DNA from 2 places in the Bradyrhizobium sp. SZCCHNR1051 genome. Region 1 is predicted to be linked to the other one. Evidence: predicted binding sites of a transcription regulator. Region 1 holds the regulator's gene; the other holds the start of a gene.
The links. Region 1 encodes HrcA, which represses chaperone genes, less so after heat shock. Its sites were predicted from a motif close to GTTAGCACTCNCNNNNNGNGAGTGCTAAC; they were not measured.
Positions count from the first base shown of each region.

Region 1 (8,814 bases):
CCGGCCAAGCCACGTTCCCGAGACTGCTGATCTGTGCCATCGTGGTTGCAGCGGCGTGGCTGCGGTACGTCCTTCCCCTCAATGTCGATGTCAGCTGGTGGCTCCTCGTCAGCGAGCGCATGCTCGATGGACAGCGGCTCTACGTCGACATCCTCGAGACGAACCCGCCGATGGCTGGGTCGGTCTATCTGCTGGCCGTCGCGCTGGCGCGTGCGATCCATCTCAGGCCCGAGCTGGCGACGAATATCCTGATCTTCGTGCTGACCGCGGCATCCCTGACGCTGGTATGGCTGGTGCTGCGGACATCGGCCCTGCGCCATCGCCTCGCCGACGGCAGGCTGGCGGCGTGGACGACCGCCCTGCTTCTGATCGCGCCGATGTATGATTTCGGCCAGCGGGAACATCTGGCCCTGATCACGATATTGCCGGCGATCGCGGTGTACATCCTGCGCGCCAGGCGCGAGCGGGTGGCCCCGGCGGCCATGCTCATCGCCGGTCTCAGCGCCGGCCTCACGATGAGCTTCAAGCCTTATTTCGCCTTCAGCGTCGGCTTCTGCATACTCGCCGCCGCGGCTCAGGCGCGCGACTGGCGCGTGCTGTTCGCGCTGGAGAACTGGATCGCCGCGGCACTGGTGCTGATCAACGCGGCGTGCATCTACCTGTTTTTTCCCGAATATTTCACGGTCATCTATCCGCTGGTCCGCGACGTCTATCTGCTTCTGAAGGCGCCCGTGCCGACCATCCTCGTGACCCTGCCGATGGGCCTGTGGCTGGCTGCAGCAGTCATCATCCTCATTCTTCAGCGCACGCAGCACGAGCGCGACGCCGCATCGTTCACCACATTGGCCGCATCACTTGGGTTCCTGGTGTCATTCGTCGCGCAGCAAAAGGGCTGGGGCTACCATGCCTATCCGATGGTGGCGCTGGCGCTGCTTGCCGCCGGCCTTGCCGTGTCGGCGATCGACGCCAGCCGCGACGCGCGACGCTGGCCGCGTGTCGCCACCGCTCTCGCCGGCGCCGTGCTCTTCGTGCAGACCTGCTTCTGGTTCAATGGTAGTGTCGACGTCCAGCAGATCGAAGCCCAGGTGGCCCGGCTCGGGCCGCGCCCGAGCATGCTCGTGCTCAGCGCGGCGGCGGTCATCGGGCACCCCATGGTGCGGACCCTTGATGGCACCTGGATCTCGCGCCAGGAGGCGTTCTGGGTTCGGGAAATCGTTCGCCGGTCGCAACAAGACGGAACCATCGATTCACAGACTGCGCAGAGGCTCGCGCCCTATGTGGAACGTGAACGCGCCGGGATCATCGCCGACTTCCGGAGGCAACCGCCCGACGTCGTCCTGATCGACAATCAGAACAGCGACTGGGGCGACTGGGCGCGTTCCGACCCCGAGATCAGGGCTCTGCTCGCGCCCTATGTGCTGGTGCAGACCGTCGATGGCGTCGAAATCCTGAAGCGCGGCTAGCACGGCACCGTCATCAGCCCGCCTTTCGAGGCGAAATGACCTGGGAAATGCGACCCGCAGGGCGCGCTGATCGCCGCAGGCGATCAAAACCGCGCGCCCGGCCTGTTGCGGGGGGCGCAAAGCCGCTAAAAGCGTGCCGCCGAAGACCACGCTGGCGAGGACCCCCCGACCGCCTCGGCGCGAGGCCTCGGTCAACGAGGCAATGTTTGATGATGATCGTTCGACTCTTCGCCGCGGCTACCCTGCTGATGTCGCTGCTGCACTCCGCCATGGCCGCCGAAGCCATATTTCCGCCCGGCGTCCGCGTCGGGCTCGCGCCGCTGGTGGGGCTCGCCAAGGCCAAGACGTTTTCCGGCTTCGAAACCGAGGACCAGAGCGTCAAGGTGCTGCTGACCGAACTGCCGGCGGCCGCCTATGGCGAGGTGAAGAATGCGTTTACCGCCAATCCCGCCGGGACCGGCAACGTCAAGCCGGAGAGCATCGAGACCGCCGCCGGCACCGCCTACTACACGGTTGAGAACGGTCGGGATGGCGCCACGCCGGTGCGGCGCTACTCGATGATCCTGCCCGGCAACGGCTTCTCCGGCTACGTGGCCGTGCAGATCCCGGAGACCGCGAGCCGGATCTACACCGACGATGCCGTGCGTCAGATGTTCGCCTCCGCCGTCGTCCGCAAGGACGTTCCCGTCGACGAGCAGCTCGCGATGATGCCGTTCAAGGTGACCGAGCTCTCCGGGTTCAAGACCATCCGCACGCTCGGGCCGGGTGCCTTGATCCTGGCCGACGGCGAAGAGGACAAGGGCTTCGAAGCCGCGCCCTTCGTGGTGATCGGGCTCGTGGCCGGGGTGGCCCCGGAGGCGGGCGACCGCGCGCGTGTCGCCCAGCAGGCGGCCACCACCATTCCGGGCGTCCGCGAAGCGCGCATCACGATGTCCGAACCGATCCGCATCGACGGCCAGCCGGCCTACGAGACCCGGCTCGAAGCCACCAGCGGCAAGGACAATACGCCGGTGACCGTGGTGCAATGGCTGCGCTTCGGCGGGCCGAATACGCTGCGGATCATCGGCAGCGCGCCGCGCGATCAGTGGTCGGTAGCCTTCCCGCGCTTCCGCGCCGTCCGCGACGGCATCCAGCCGAGAGGCTAAGCCCAACTCGGTATCCGGACGCCGCGGTCTCATCGGCCGCGGTCCACTTGCCGCGACACGAACTACAAACTCGCGCCGACAAACAAGAAGCCACGGGCATCACCGCCCGTGGCTTCTTCGTTGGACTGATAGGACGGCAGGAGAAGGCCTGCCTATGCTCACCGTCACGCGGCGCTGTTCGACTGATCGTTGCTCGGCGCGGGCGCCGCCTTCGCGCCACCCTTGGACACGCCGACCAGCGCGGGACGCAGGATGCGCTCGCCGATCATGAAGCCGGCCTGCACGACCTGCACCACGGTGCCCGACGGCACCGACGAATCCGGGACCTCGTACATCGCCTGCTGGAAGTTGGGGTCGAACTTCTCTCCCGTCGGATCGAACTTCTTGACGCCGTTCTTCTCCAGCGTGTTGAGCAGCGAGCGCTCGGTGAGCTCGACGCCCTCGATCAACGATTTGAGGCCTGCATCGGCATTGGCGCGGGTCTCGGCCGGCACGGCATCGAGCGCGCGCTGCAGATTGTCGGCGATGTCGAGCACGTCGCGCGCGAAACCGGTGATGCCGTACATGCGTGCATCGGCGACTTCACGGGCCGTCCGCTTGCGCAGGTTCTCCATCTCCGCCAGCGTGCGCAGCATCTTGTCGCGCGCGTCGGCCGCCTCCTTGGCAAGGGCCTCGGCCGAGCCGGTCTCAGGATCGTCGGGCATGATGTAGGGCTTGGAGACGACGGGGTCGCTGGCCTGCGCCGGGTTTTCCGGATCATTCTTGTGCAGGTCGGGATCGGTCATGGACAGACTCGCAAGTTCGGCTGACGGGTTTTGGGGGTATGGGGCGGGATATCGTGCTTTGAGCGTCGAAAATCAAGCGCAGCCTGACCATCGCGCCCGGAGGCGCTGTCCGCGGGTTAACCATGCCACGCGTCAGCCACCCAGCAGCCGGCTGACCAGACGCGCGGCATAATCGACCGTCGGGATCACCCGGGCATAGTTGAGCCGGGTCGGACCGATGACGCCGAGTACGCCGACGATGCGACCCGTGGCGTCGGAATAGGGCGAGACGATCGTCGACGAGCCCGACAGCGAGAACAGCTTGTTCTCCGAGCCGATGAAGATGCGGACACCTTCCGCGTTCTCTGCCCGTCCAAGCAGATCGACGACGCCGCGCTTGGTCTCGAGATCGTCGAACAGCCGCCGCACGCGCTCGAGATCTTCGAGCGCATGCAGGTCCTCGAGCAGGTTGGCGTGGCCGCGCACGATGAGCTGCCGCTCGTCGCTGTCCCCTCCGGACCAGCTCGCGACACCGGCGGCGATCACCTTCTGCGTCAGCAGGTCGAGCTCGGCGCGATCATGCGCCAGCGCCGTCTCGAGCTCGAGCCGTGCTTCCGCCAGCGTCCGGCCTCTGATGCGGGCATTGAGGAAATTCGACGCCTCGGTCAGCGCCGAGGACGGCACGCCCGGCGGCAGAACCAGAACCCGGTTCTCGACCTGCCCGTCCTCGCCCACCAGCACGACCAGCGCACGCTCGGGCTCGAGCCGCACGAACTCGATGTGCTTCAGCCGAGTGTTGGATTTTGCGGTCAGCACCACGGCAGCGGCACGGGTCAGACCCGACAGCCGGGTCAGCGCCTCGTCCAGAGCGGCCTCGACCGATTGCGCCCGCCCGACCGCGGCGAGCTGGCTCTGGATCGATTGCTGCTCAGCCTCGGTCATGTCGCCGACCTGCATCAGGGCGTCCACGAAGAAACGCAGGCCGGCCTCGGTCGGCAGCCGGCCGGCCGAGGTGTGCGGCGCGTAGATCAGGCCGAGCTGCTCGAGATCGGCCATGACGTTGCGCACCGAGGCCGGCGACAGCGGAACCGCGATCAGCCGCGAAATGTTGCGCGAGCCGACCGGCTCGCCGGTCGCCAGATAGCTTTCGACGATCTGCCGGAAGATCTCGCGCGAGCGCTCGTTGAGCTGCGCCAGACCGGCCGGCGGTGTCATCAGGTTGATCGGATCGTGGTGGGCCACCAGATGCTCTCCTCGCAGCTGCCTATAATGTGTCCATGCGGCGGCTCGGTGGCAAGCCGGTCGTCGCGTGCTCTCGGGCGCGACGAGGCCATGATAATCCCTTGATAAGCCCTTGCCGCTGCCGGTCGCGGCTCCTACAAGGCCGGTCAAAGTCGGTCTTTCGCGCGCTTTCACGGAGAGAATCATGCGGCCGAGCCGCCGTGCACCGGATGAACTGCGGGCCGTGAGCCTGGAACGCGGCGTCGTCAAATACGCCGAGGGCTCCTGCCTGGTGAAGTTCGGCGACACCCATGTGCTGGTCACCGCCACGCTGGAGGACCGGCTGCCGCCCTGGCTCAAGGGCCAGGGGCGCGGCTGGATCACGGCTGAATACGGCATGCTGCCGCGCGCCACGCTGGAACGGACCCGGCGCGAGGCCTCCGCCGGCAAGCAGACCGGTCGCACCGTCGAGATCCAGCGTCTGATCGGCCGCTCGCTGCGCACCGCGATCGACCTGGAAGCGCTCGGCGAGCGCCAGATCACGGTCGATTGCGACGTGCTGCAGGCCGACGGCGGCACGCGCACGGCGTCGATCACCGGCGCCTGGGTGGCGCTGGCCGACTGCATCAAGTGGATGAAGTCGCGCAACATGATCAAGACCGAGGTGCTGCGCGCCAACGTCGCCGCGATCTCCTGCGGCATCTACAACGGCACGCCGGTGCTGGATCTCGACTACGCCGAGGATTCCGAGGCGGAGACCGACGCCAATTTCGTCATGACCGGCGACGGCCGCATCATCGAGGTGCAGGGCACGGCGGAGAAGACGCCGTTCACCGAGGCCGAGCTCCTGGCGCTGATGGCACTGGCCCGCAAGGGCGTGGCGCGACTGGTCGACCTGCAGAAGATGGCGGTCGCGTGAGTAGCGGTCATCGCAAGCTCACCGGGCGCCTCGTCATCGCGACCCACAATCCCGGCAAGCTTGCCGAGATGCGCGAGCTGCTCGCCCCCCATGGCGTCGAGGCGGTGTCGGCCGGCGATCTCGGCCTGGACGAGCCGGACGAGACCGGCGAGACCTTCCAGGCCAACGCCCGCATCAAGGCGGTCGCCGCGGCCAGAGCAGCGCAGCTTCCTGCCTTTGCCGACGATTCCGGTATCGTGGTTCATGCGCTCGATGGGGCGCCGGGGATCTATTCGGCGCGCTGGGCCGGACCGGACAAGGATTTCACCAGCGCGATGGCGCGGATCGAGCGCCTGCTGCAGGAGCGGGACGCGAGGAGTGCCGACAAGCGCACCGCGCATTTCGTCTCGGCGCTGTGCGTGGCGTGGCCGGACGGTCATGTCGAGGAGGTCGAGGCGCGGGTCGACGGCGCCCTGGTCTGGCCGCCGCGCGGCACGGCGGGCTTCGGCTACGACCCGATGTTCCTGCCCGAGGGGCACGACCGGACCTTCGGCGAGATGACCAGCATCGAGAAGCATGGCCTGCCGCCGCTCGGGCTCGGCCTGTCGCACCGGGCGCGCGCCTTCGTGAAGCTCGCGGAGATCTGCCTTGACCAGCGCTGACAGCGAAGCGTTCGGCGTCTATGTGCACTGGCCGTTCTGCCTGTCGAAATGTCCGTATTGCGACTTCAACAGCCACGTCCGGCATGCCGCCATCGATCAGGACCGCTTCGCCCGCGCCTTCGCGCAGGAGATCGCGACCACGGCCGCCCGCATCGGGCCGCGCACCGTCACGTCGATTTTTCTCGGCGGCGGCACGCCGTCGCTGATGCAGCCGCAGACGGTCGGCGCCATTCTCGACGCGATCGGCAAGCACTGGCACGTCGCTGGCGATGTCGAGGTGTCGCTCGAAGCCAATCCGACCAGCGTCGAGGCGACACGCTTTGCCGGCTATCGCGCCGCCGGCGTCAACCGGGTCTCGCTCGGCGTCCAGGCGATGGACGATGCGTCGCTCAAGATGCTGGGACGCCTGCACACCGCCGAGGAGGCGATGAAGGCGGTGGCGATCGCGCGCAATGCGTTCGAGCGTTATTCGTTCGATCTGATCTACGCCCGGCCCGACCAGACGCCGGCGATGTGGACCGAGGAGCTGACGCGCGCGATCGGCGAGGCGGCTGAGCACCTGTCGCTGTATCAACTGACGATCGAGGAAGGCACGCCGTTCTTCGGCCTGCACGCCGCAGGCAAGCTGAAGACGCCGGATGAAGGCCTGGCCCGCACCTTGTACGACGTCACGCAGGAGATCTGTGGCCGTCACGGACTGCCGGCCTATGAGATCTCCAATCATGCCCGCCCGGGCGCGGAGTGCCGGCACAATCTGATCTATTGGCGCGGCCACGAATATGCCGGCATCGGCCCCGGCGCCCATGGTCGTCTCGACATCGGCGGCATCAGGCATGCGACCGCGACCGACAAGCGGCCGGAGGCCTGGCTGATGCGGGTGGAGTCCAACGGTCATGGTGTGATGACCGACGACGAGCTCAACCGCGAGGAGCGCGCCGACGAATTCCTGCTGATGGGGCTGCGTTTGGCCGAAGGCATCGACCCCAGGCGGTATGCCGCGATCTCCGGCCGTGCGCTCGATCCGCGCCGCATCGCGCTGCTGCGCGAGGAGGGCGCCATCGCGGTCGATCCGGATGGACGGCTGCGCGTGACTCAGGATGGCTTTCCGGTGCTCGACGCGGTCGTCGCCGATCTCGCCGCCTGAAGGATTCTGCGACTCACGTCGCGCTGAAGCTCTTCGGCGCGCCGGCGACCGTCTGTCCGCCCCCCGAACCGACGCGCATCACGGCAAGCCCGCGCTCATTGGTGCCGTCGCTGCGGAACCGGAACAGCCCATCGATGCCGGCAAAGCCCGATGCATTGGTCAGGACATCGGGCGCGAAGCGCTGGTTGCCCTGGGTGCGCGCCAACGCGGCCACGAGCGCCACCGCGTCGTAGGCGAGGGTTGCCGTGCGCACGGGATCGCCACCGAACCGCGTCCGGTAGCGACCGGCGAAGGCGCGGAAGCCGGAGGGATCCGGCGCAGCATAGAGGCCACCCTGCAGGCTGGCGCTGGCATAAACGCGCGGATTGTCCCACAGCCCCGTGCCGAGCAACTGAATGTTGCGCAGATTGGCGCCGGCAGCGGTCAGCGCATCGGCCGTCGCCGCGACCGATTCGCCGTCGTCGGCCAGCAGCAGCGCATCGGCACCGCCGAGCGCCTGCGCCACCGTGCGCGCAGGCCCGGCGCGGTCGCTGGAATATTTCTCGAACGCAACGATGCGTCCGCCGCGGCGGCTGACCGCGGTCTTGAACGCACCCTCGACGACGGTTCCATAGGCATTGTCGGGCAGCAGCGCCGCGAACGAGCGTTTGCCGACGCTGGCGGAATATTCGACGATACGGCTGGCGTCGGACTCCGGCAGGAAGCTGAGCAGATAGACGCCGCGCCCCGCCACGCTCGAATCGGTCGAGAAGGCGATGACCGAGATGTTGCGCGCGCGCGCCACCTGGGCGGTCGCCGGTACCGAGCCCGCGAACAGCGGACCGAGAATGATCTCGGCGCCTTCGTCGCAGGCCTGTTGCGCGCCCTGCTGCGCCCCTTGCGGGCTGCCGGCGTCGTCCTTGATCAGGAGCTGGATGTTGGGGTTCTGAAACTCGGCGAGCGCCATCTCGGCCGCGTTCTTCATCGATTGCGCAGCCACGCCGGCATTGCCCGACGCCGACAGCGGCAGAATCAGCCCGACCTTGACCTGGCCGTTACCGGCAACCGCCGGCTGCTGCGGCGGTCCCGCCGGCGCCGTCGGCTGCTCGAACGGATTGAAGCCCTGCTGGACGTTGGAGCACGCCGACAGCAGCGGCGCGCCGACGATCAGGCCCAGCGCCGTTCGCCGGGCGACCCCATGGGGTCCCGGACCGAGAGAGTTGGGATGACGCGGGCCCACCATGGCATCTCTTCGTTCGGCCAAGACCGGCCAGAAGTTCCCCAAACGCACGTCCGCCAAGCCGTGCTGATTCACTCATATTGTCGACGAATAGTTAAGCAAAACAAAAGGCTGTCACCGCCACAAAGCCGATCAATTCGACGTTTTGTACGGCCTATCCCCTGCTCGTACACATCCCCATTGACGTGCAGTTTCGGACTTGAAGGTTCGATGAACGGCCGCGCGCCGATGCCGATCGGAACTTCAAAATTGCTGCGCTGCTGTTCCCCTGTGGCAATCCCGCGGCATGCCCTTTAAA
Region 1 covers NZ_JAUEYJ010000006.1:173,620-182,433, reverse strand. Annotated here, with positions in the region: gene QW868_RS09315 (hypothetical protein) at 1-1,463, shown strand, start outside; gene QW868_RS09310 (hypothetical protein) at 1,673-2,608, shown strand; gene grpE (nucleotide exchange factor GrpE) at 2,773-3,393, opposite strand; gene hrcA (heat-inducible transcriptional repressor HrcA) at 3,526-4,614, opposite strand; gene rph (ribonuclease PH) at 4,799-5,512, shown strand; gene rdgB (RdgB/HAM1 family non-canonical purine NTP pyrophosphatase) at 5,509-6,153, shown strand; gene hemW (radical SAM family heme chaperone HemW) at 6,140-7,297, shown strand; gene QW868_RS09280 (penicillin-binding protein activator) at 7,311-8,519, opposite strand.

Region 2 (8,814 bases), on a different contig from region 1:
TCACGATCTTCGTGTTCACGATGCCGGCCAACATGTCGCTGCGCGCGACGTTTCTGGGCGTCATCACCGGCTTCTTTCCGATCGGCTGGATCGTCCTGAACGTCATCTTCCTCTACCAGGTCACGGTCTCGACCGGCCGCTTCGAGTTGCTCAAGCGCGCCATCGGCGGCGTCACGGAAGACCGGCGGCTGCAGCTGCTGCTGGTCGCCTTCTCCTTTGGCGCGTTCTTCGAGGGCGCGTCGGGCTTCGGCACACCGGTGGCGATCACCGGTGCCGTGCTGATCGGCCTCGGCTTCTCGCCGCTCGCGGCGTCCGGCCTGTCGCTGATCGCCAACACCGCCCCGGTCGCCTATGGCGCCTTGGGCACGCCGATCCAGGGCCTCGCCTCGGTCACCGGTCTCGATCCCTACATCCTGGGCGCAATGGTCGGCCGGCAGCTGCCGGTGTTCTCGCTGATCGTGCCGTTCTGGGTGATCTGGGCGTTCGCGGGCTGGAAGGGCATGAAGGACGTCTGGCCGGCGATCCTGGTCACCGCCGTCTCGTTCGCGGTCCCGCAATTCCTGATCTCCAACTACATCAATCCGTGGATCGTCGACATCGGCGCCTCGCTGATCTCGATGGGCGCGCTGATCCTGTTCCTGAAGGTCTGGCAGCCGAGGCAGCTGTGGCTGTCGCCGGCGTTGCGCGGGCGTGACGAATCGGCCGCCACGATGACGGCGGCGAAGCCGCTGGACCGCACGCCGCTGACGCAAGCCGAGCTCTGGGGCGCGCTGCTGCCCTGGATCATCGTCTGCGTGATCATGCTGATCTGGGGCAACGGCGCCTTCAAGGCCTGGGCGAACTCGATCTTCACCTGGAACTATCCGGTGCCCGAGCTCGACAAGCTGATCAACAAGATGCCGCCGGTGGCCGCGAAGCCGACACCGGAAGGCGCGGTGTTCTCGTTCACCTACCTGACCTTCACCGGCACCGGCATGCTGATCGCCGCGATCATCTCCGGCTTCCTGATGGGTGTCGGACCGGGCAAGCTGATCGCGGAATATGGCCGCACCATCCGTCTGTGCGCGATCTCGCTGATCACGATCTCGGCGATGCTGGCGATCGGCACGCTGACTCGGCTGTCCGGCGTCGACGCAACGCTCGGCCTCGCCTTCGCCGCGACCGGCGTGCTCTATCCGTTCTTCGGCACCTTGCTCGGCTGGTTGGGCGTGGCGCTGACGGGATCGGATACGGCCTCGAACGTGCTGTTCGGAAACCTGCAGAAGATCACCTCCGAGCAGCTCGGCCTGTCGCCTGTCCTGATGGCGGCTGCCAACTCATCCGGTGGTGTCATGGGCAAGATGATCGATGCGCAGTCGATCGTGGTCGCTTCGACCGCCACCAACTGGTACGGCCACGAGAGCTCGATCCTGCGCTACGTCTTCCTGCATTCGATCGTGCTGGCCTGTCTGGTCGGCCTGTTCGTCACCTTGCAGGCCTACGTCTATCCGTTCACGGCGATGGTGCTGAAGTAGCAACACCGGCAGCGACAAAAGCCCCGCGCCGCAGCTGCGGCGCGGGGTTTGCTATGTTTGGAACACATTTGTGCGGGAGCCGTGGCGCGGCGGGGATCACGGTCGTCGCCTGGAAGGCGCAGCCCTGCGTGTGATTGCTCTGAAGAGGAACGATGCAAGTGTTGAAGCGTGGCTGCGCCGTGGCGATGATGGCGTTGTCGATGTCGGGCCTGCCGCTTGCCGGCGCGTCGGCGGAGGAGTTTCCCTTCGGAATGGAGATGACGCTCGATGCGTTACCAATGCCCGGCTCGAAGCGCGTGCCGGATCTCGACATCGGCGACAACGGCGAGACCGTGCTGGAGCTCTGGTGCAAGGGCGGCAAGGGGCAGTTCTCGGTCGCCGGCAACACCATCGTGTTCATCGCCAGCAAGATCGAGGACCGCAACTGCCCGGCGGCACGCGCGCAAGCCGATGACGAGCTGATCGCGACGCTGAGCGCGGCGACGAACTGGAAGCGTCAGGGCGACCTGATCATCTTCATCGGACCGAAGACGCTGCGCTTCCGGCTCAACACCAATTGAGCCGAGACGGCCGTATCGAAAGTCCTAGTCTTGGTCACATCGATATATCGGCATGTGGACCTCGCTGTCATGGTCCGGCACCTGGTCCTGCTTCATGCACGTTCGCGATTCCGCAGCACGCAGCTTTGAGGTCAGCCCCGCTGTCACCCTCCCCTGGAGGGGGAGGGTCGCCTCTCATGAGCGCAGCGAATGGGAGGCGGGGTGGGGTGATCTCCCCACGTGCACCGGTGCCCGCGGCGTCACCCCACCCCGCTCGCCCGCTTCGCGTGCGATCGACCCTCCCCCTCCAGGGGAGGGTGGCATCTGAGATCGCGGCGCCTGCCGTCGCCTTACTTCCAGACGGAGTTGTCCGCATCCCAGCGCTTGGCCTTGAAGGCCTTCGCCAGCTCGTCGATGGCACCGCCGTCGTCGCGGGTATCGCTTTCCTCGTCGCCCGAGGATTCGTCCGACAGGATCAGCTTGGCGCTCGATGCCTCATCGACGGTGGTCGTCGTCGGGCTGCTGATCCACAGCATCAGCGCGTCCGCGCCGCCCGGCTTGTCCGCCGAGACGAGGCCGGTGACCTCGATGACGTCGGTCAGCTCGAGCGCCGGCATCAGCTGGCTCGGCCGCTTCAACGTCAGCTTCAGCTTGCCGCTGACCGGATTCCACGCCGCACTCGTCGGCCTGGCATTGTAGGTCTTGGCCAGCACGTCGGAGATGGCGCCCGCCAGCTTGTCCTTGTTGATCTTGTCACCGTCGCGCCAGTCGGCCGCCGCAAAGCGGATGGTGCGGTCCATCTCGACCGTGCCGGCGGTCCAGCCGGCGGTGACGACGCCGTTCATGGTCCGCGCCTTCGCGATCAGTGCGCCGGCTCGTTCGGGGTCGACGGTCATGCTGATGGTCTGCTCGCCCGCGCGCAGTGCGTCGCAGCTCACGATGAGGCTCGACAGCGAAACTTCGACGTTCTCGCCCTTCAGGCTCTTGAGGAAGTCGGTCACCGCGTCGAGCTTGAGCCGGACCGAGACCGCCTCGGGCGAGACGTCGGTGAAGTCCTTCGGCTGGGCGCTGATGCCGTCGTCGCTCGACTGGCTCTCCTGGAACTCTTTCTCGCTGACGTCGGAATTGTCGGTCGACGTCACCTCGGTGACGGTCTTGCCGATCGCGATCTGTCCGCGGAACTCGAACGTGTCGCCGGTCGGCTTGCGATTCAGCTTCACCGTGACCGGCTCCTTGGCGCCGTTGCTCTGGGTCGCACCGGTCAAGGTCTGGCCATTGACGGTGAGGCTGACCACGAAGCGGTCCTTGCGATCCGAATTCTTTGCGACGGGATAGCAGACGTCGAGCGTGGCGGCGGTGACGGTCTTGCCCTGGCGCGTCTCCTTCAGGATCACGTCGGCATTGCCGTCCATCAGGCCGTCGATCGCAGTGAAATACCGAGTCTCGTTGGCGGGGGCCTTGGTCCCGCTCTTGCTCTGGGCCCAACCGAGTTCCGGCGCGGCCGCTGCAATCACGGCCAGCGCAAGCAAAATCGCGCGCATCTGAAAATCCTTGTGGGGGCAGAATCGGCCTTAAGCTGTAGCGCCGATTTGCGATCGCTGCACCCCCGGGCGCGGACACTCGGCCAAAAAGAAGGCCGCCCGGAGGCGGCCTTCCTGAACGTCTCGGTGATGCAAGGGGGGCTCAGAAGCCCATGCCGCCCATTCCACCCATGCCGCCGCCGGCCGGCATCGCCGGAGCCGCGTCCTTCGGCAGCTCGGCGACCATGGCTTCGGTGGTGACCAGGAGGCCTGCGACCGACGAGGCGTCCTGCAGCGCCGTGCGGACGACCTTGGCCGGGTCGATGATGCCCTTGGCGACCATGTCGACATAGTCCTCGGTCTGCGCGTCGAAGCCGAAGGTCTCGGACTTCTCGTCCAGGATCTTGCCGACCACGATCGAGCCTTCGACGCCGGCGTTCTCGGAGATCTGGCGAATCGGAGCCTCGAGCGCCTTCAGCACGATGTTGATGCCGGCCTGGACGTCCGAATTGGCGTTGGTGATGCGGCCGACCGCCTTCTTGGCGCGCAGCAGCGCCACGCCGCCGCCGGGGACGATGCCTTCCTGCACCGCAGCGCGGGTCGCGTTGAGGGCGTCCTCGACGCGGTCCTTCTTCTCCTTGACCTCGATCTCGGTCGCGCCGCCGACGCGGATCACCGCGACGCCGCCGGCGAGCTTGGCCAGACGCTCCTGCAGCTTCTCGCGGTCGTAGTCCGAGGTGGTCTCCTCGATCTGCGCCTTGATCTGGCCGACGCGCGCCTCGATGTCGGCCTTCTTGCCGGCGCCGTTGACGATCGTGGTGTTCTCCTTGTCGATCACGACCTTCTTGGCGCGGCCGAGCATCTTCACCGTGACGTTCTCGAGCTTCATGCCGAGGTCTTCCGAGATCAGCTGACCGCCGGTCAGAATCGCGATGTCCTCGAGCATCGCCTTGCGGCGATCACCGAAGCCCGGCGCCTTGACGGCGGCGACCTTCAGGCCGCCGCGCAGGCGGTTGACGACCAGGGTCGCCAGCGCCTCGCCCTCGACGTCCTCGGCGATGATCAGCAGCGGGCGGCCCGACTGCACCACGGCTTCGAGCACCGGCAGCATGGCCTGCAGGCCCGACAGCTTCTTCTCGTGCAAGAGCACGTAGACGTCGTCGAGCTCGGCGGTCATCTTCTCGGCATTGGTGACGAAGTAGGGCGAGAGATAGCCGCGGTCGAACTTCATGCCTTCGACGATGTCGACCTCGGTATCGAGCGACTTGTTCTCCTCGACCGTGATGACGCCCTCGTTGCCGACCTTCTGCATCGCCTGGGCGATCATCTTGCCGATCGCGGCGTCGCCATTGGCGGAGATGGTGCCGACCTGGGCGACCTCGGAGGACGAGGCGACCGGCTTGGCGCGCTTCTCGATGTCCTTGATCACGGCGGCCACCGCGATGTCGATGCCGCGCTTGAGATCCATCGGGTTCATGCCGGCGGCAACCGCCTTGGCGCCCTCGCGCACGATGGCCTGGGCCAGCACGGTCGCGGTGGTGGTGCCGTCACCGGCGGTGTCGTTGGTCTTGGAGGCGACCTCGCGCAGCATCTGCGCGCCCATGTTCTCGAACTTGTCCTCCAGCTCGATCTCCTTGGCGACGGTGACGCCGTCCTTGGTGATGCGCGGAGCGCCGAAGCTCTTCTCGATGACGACGTTGCGGCCCTTCGGGCCGAGCGTCACCTTGACGGCGTTGGCGAGAATGTCGACGCCGCGCAGCATGCGGTCGCGTGCGTCGCCGGCGAATTTGACGTCCTTGGCTGCCATTTCAAAATTCTCCTGGAGTAGACCTCGACGGCGAGGGGCGTGATCGCCCGTCTGTCGCCGGAACGAGGTTGCAGAGCATTTTCGCCCGGGGCGGCTGATCGCCGCCCCCGGCAGGTCGGGATCAGGCGACGACGCCCATGATGTCGGACTCCTTCATGATCAGGAGCTCCTCGCCGTCCAGCTTGACCTCGGTTCCGGACCACTTGCCGAACAACACGCGGTCGCCGACCTTGACGTCGATCGGGATCAGCTTGCCGCTCTCATCACGGCCGCCCGGGCCGACGGCGACGACTTCGCCCTGCGAGGGCTTTTCCTTGGCGCTGTCGGGAATGATGATGCCGCCCTTGGTCTTCTCTTCGGCGTCGATGCGCTTAACCACGACGCGGTCGTGCAGGGGACGAAACTTCGATTTGGCCATGACGGATCCCTTTTGGGGTGCTTGGATAAGTTGTTGCTGTCGGAGGAAATCTGAATGCGGCCACATTTGACGCCCACTTGGCGCCAACTGGCTCGCAGCCTTAGCAATCGCGCCCTCCGAGTGCTAAAGACCGCTCGGGGAAATATGGCTTGCGGCTGTTCCTGTCAAGCAACGGCCGGCAGTTAAGCCGTTCTTGAGGCTGTTAGGGGATGTTGTCCCGGGCCAGACATGTTAGTGGAGCGGCGTCGTCATCCGACGTCATTGCTCTGACGAGCGTTTTGGGTTTGGTTGCCGGACGGGGCAGCCACGATCTTGTTCCTAAGGGGATGCCATGACGAGTTCACGGTGCGCGCGGCCGGTTGCCAATCTCGCGATCGCGTCGGCGCTCACGATGCTTCTGGGAGCGTGCACGGGCTTCAGCCTGTCGCCGTCGCCCCCCATGCAGACCGAGGCGCCGGTCGAGCCCGAGGTTCCGGCGACGATCCGCCCCGAGGATCTCGTCGGCAAATGGGGCCTCGCCGCTTACAACAACCCCAACGACCGTCCGCGCACCGAGAAGATGGCGTTGGCGCAGTGCAAACAGCCCTATGTCATCGGGGCGGGCACGTCCGGCGGTGTCGTGATGCATCTGGCCGACCAGGCGACCCCCCAGGAGCTGCGCCTGAAGGGCTCGGCCAGCGGCAAGAACTATATCGGCCCGGCCGGACCGCCCGGCGGCGAGCAGGACCGCGAGGTCGTCTCCTTTGACGGCCGTGTGCTGATCACCCGCTTCGTCGACAAGGATGCGGCGACCCGTTACCAGACGATGGTCTACGTCCGCTGCGGACCGCGCGCCTGAGATCCGGGCGAAGCCCTCGCGACAAGCCCCGGCCACACCCAAAAGCCAAACGAAAAACGCCGGTGAAAGCGCCGGCGTTTTGCTTGGTGCTGCTCGGTGCCATGCCTGGCCGGCGTGGCCGCCGGTCAGGCAGGACGAGGTCAGTTGAACATCGCGTCGATGTCGTCCTGCGAAGCGTGGCCGACGTCACCTTCCGCCTTCGGGCCGTTCAGCAGCCGGGCGTCGCCCTCGCGGTGGTCGACGATCGGCGGCGTGTGCGCCTTGATGGCGTCGACGCCGCCCCAGATGTCCATCATCACCACGATGTGGTGCTCGATGAACTTCATCGTGGTCATGACCTTGTTGATGCGCTGGCCGGTCAGGTCCTGGAAGTTGCAGGCCTCGAAGATCGAGACCACCCGCTCCTGGATCTCTTCGCTCAGGATCTTCTGCTGGTCGGCCGAGTCCACCTTGGACAGCGCGCTGGCGGCCTGGTCGATCGCCTCCGCGGCTTCGAGGATCTGCTGCGTCGCCTGCTCGGTGCCGCCGACGACCGCGCCGAGCTCGCCGTTGACCTTGGCCATCTCCTCGCCGTTGAAGCTCTTGGCATGGAGGGTCGCGATCTCGCCCTTGGTGCGGTTGATCGCGTCGTGGATCAGGTCGAGCTCGACCTTGAGCTTTTCGCACTGCTCGATCTGGGCACGATAGGTCTCGAGCAGCGCGCGCGCTTCGGCGACCTCGCGTGCGGCGGACTCTTCGATGGCGGCGTTCGCCGTGTTGCTGCCGCCGCTGCGGATCGCATTGGCCATCTGGGAGCGGATCGCGCGGAGCTCGTCCATGATTTCCTTGTGGTTGGGGCCGATCTCGCCGCCTACGAATTCAGGCTCCGGCATATGGCCGACGATTGCTTCTTCGATACGGAAACGCTTGCGAACCGCCATGATAGTATCCCTGACCTTTTGCTCGGATCAGTTCTACGCAGAGGCTATTTAACATCGCGTTCACGCCAGGAACCGCCGTTGAGCAACGCTGGCGTGCATCGTGCGTCAACGATTAACCATGCGCCAGCGGCCTTCACGCAAAATAAACGCTAGCGATCAAAACCGCCGCGGTGTGCAGCGATGGTGAATCCCGGCGCCTCCTGCGTTTACCAAAGCGATCGGGTTTTGCTCTTTATTGACGATACGCGGCGGCGCATTTGCCTCGCGCGATGAACAGTCTTCAGACGAAACAGTACAGAGTACGTCGATGTTCAAATCAGTATCCGCAGCGCTGCTGGCCGGCGCATGCGTTTTCCATGCAGGTCTGGGCCGCGCCGCGGCCCAGGGATTTCAGCAGCCGACCGTGATCTATAGCGGCCCGCCGCAGCAGTCCGCGCCGGTGCGCACCGCCTATGTCGAACGCTCGCGCATGGGTGGCGGCTTCATCGAATTCCTGTTCGGGGATCCGCAAGGCGGCCGCGGCGCGCCTCCGCCGGGACAGCCGATGTACCAGCAGCAGCCGTCCTACTACGAGCCGCAGCGGCTGGCGCCGGGCATGGTCCCGCAGCAGGGATTGCCGGATGAGGAGGCCTATGAGCAGACGCAGCGGCCACTCGATCCGAAATACGAGAAACAGATCGTTGACTATGACGGCAAAGAACGGCCGGGCACGATCGTCATCGATACGCCGAACAAGTTCCTCTATCTGGTCCAGGGCGAGGGCAGGGCGCTCCGCTATGGCATCGGCGTCGGCCGCCCCGGCTTCACCTGGTCGGGCGTGAAGACGATCTCGGCCAAGCGTGAATGGCCGGACTGGACGCCGCCGCCGGAAATGCTCGCGCGCCGGCCCGACCTGCCGCGGCACATGGAGGGCGGACCACAGAACCCGCTCGGCGCACGCGCGATGTATCTCGGCTCGTCGCTGTATCGGATCCACGGTTCGAACGAGCCATGGACGATCGGCACCAACGTCTCGTCAGGATGTATCCGGATGCGCAACGAGGACGTCATCGACCTCTATGGCCGCGTGAACGTCGGTGCCCGGGTCATCGTGCTCTGACGACCGCCGCTGCACGACATCCGCAACTGAAAAAGGCCGCCCGTGGAGGGCGGCCTTTGCATTCTTGAGTTGGCTGCGACCCGGGAGCTTCACGCGTAGTCGCTGCCACCGTCGTCGTCGCCATAGCCGTCATCGGCATCGAAGTCGGCCGCGTCGCTG
Region 2 covers NZ_JAUEYJ010000002.1:36,994-45,807, reverse strand. Annotated here, with positions in the region: gene QW868_RS02195 (L-lactate permease) at 1-1,514, shown strand, start outside; gene QW868_RS02190 (hypothetical protein) at 1,667-2,074, shown strand; gene QW868_RS02185 (hypothetical protein) at 2,404-3,594, opposite strand; gene groL (chaperonin GroEL) at 3,737-5,380, opposite strand; gene groES (co-chaperone GroES) at 5,502-5,798, opposite strand; gene QW868_RS02170 (hypothetical protein) at 6,130-6,636, shown strand; gene QW868_RS02165 (protein phosphatase CheZ) at 6,777-7,556, opposite strand; gene QW868_RS02160 (L,D-transpeptidase) at 7,864-8,655, shown strand; gene QW868_RS02155 (DUF2076 domain-containing protein) at 8,745-8,814, opposite strand, start outside.
Region 2: groES (co-chaperone GroES) is a predicted target of HrcA. The motif match lies at 5,898-5,926, and genes of this name have one in related genera.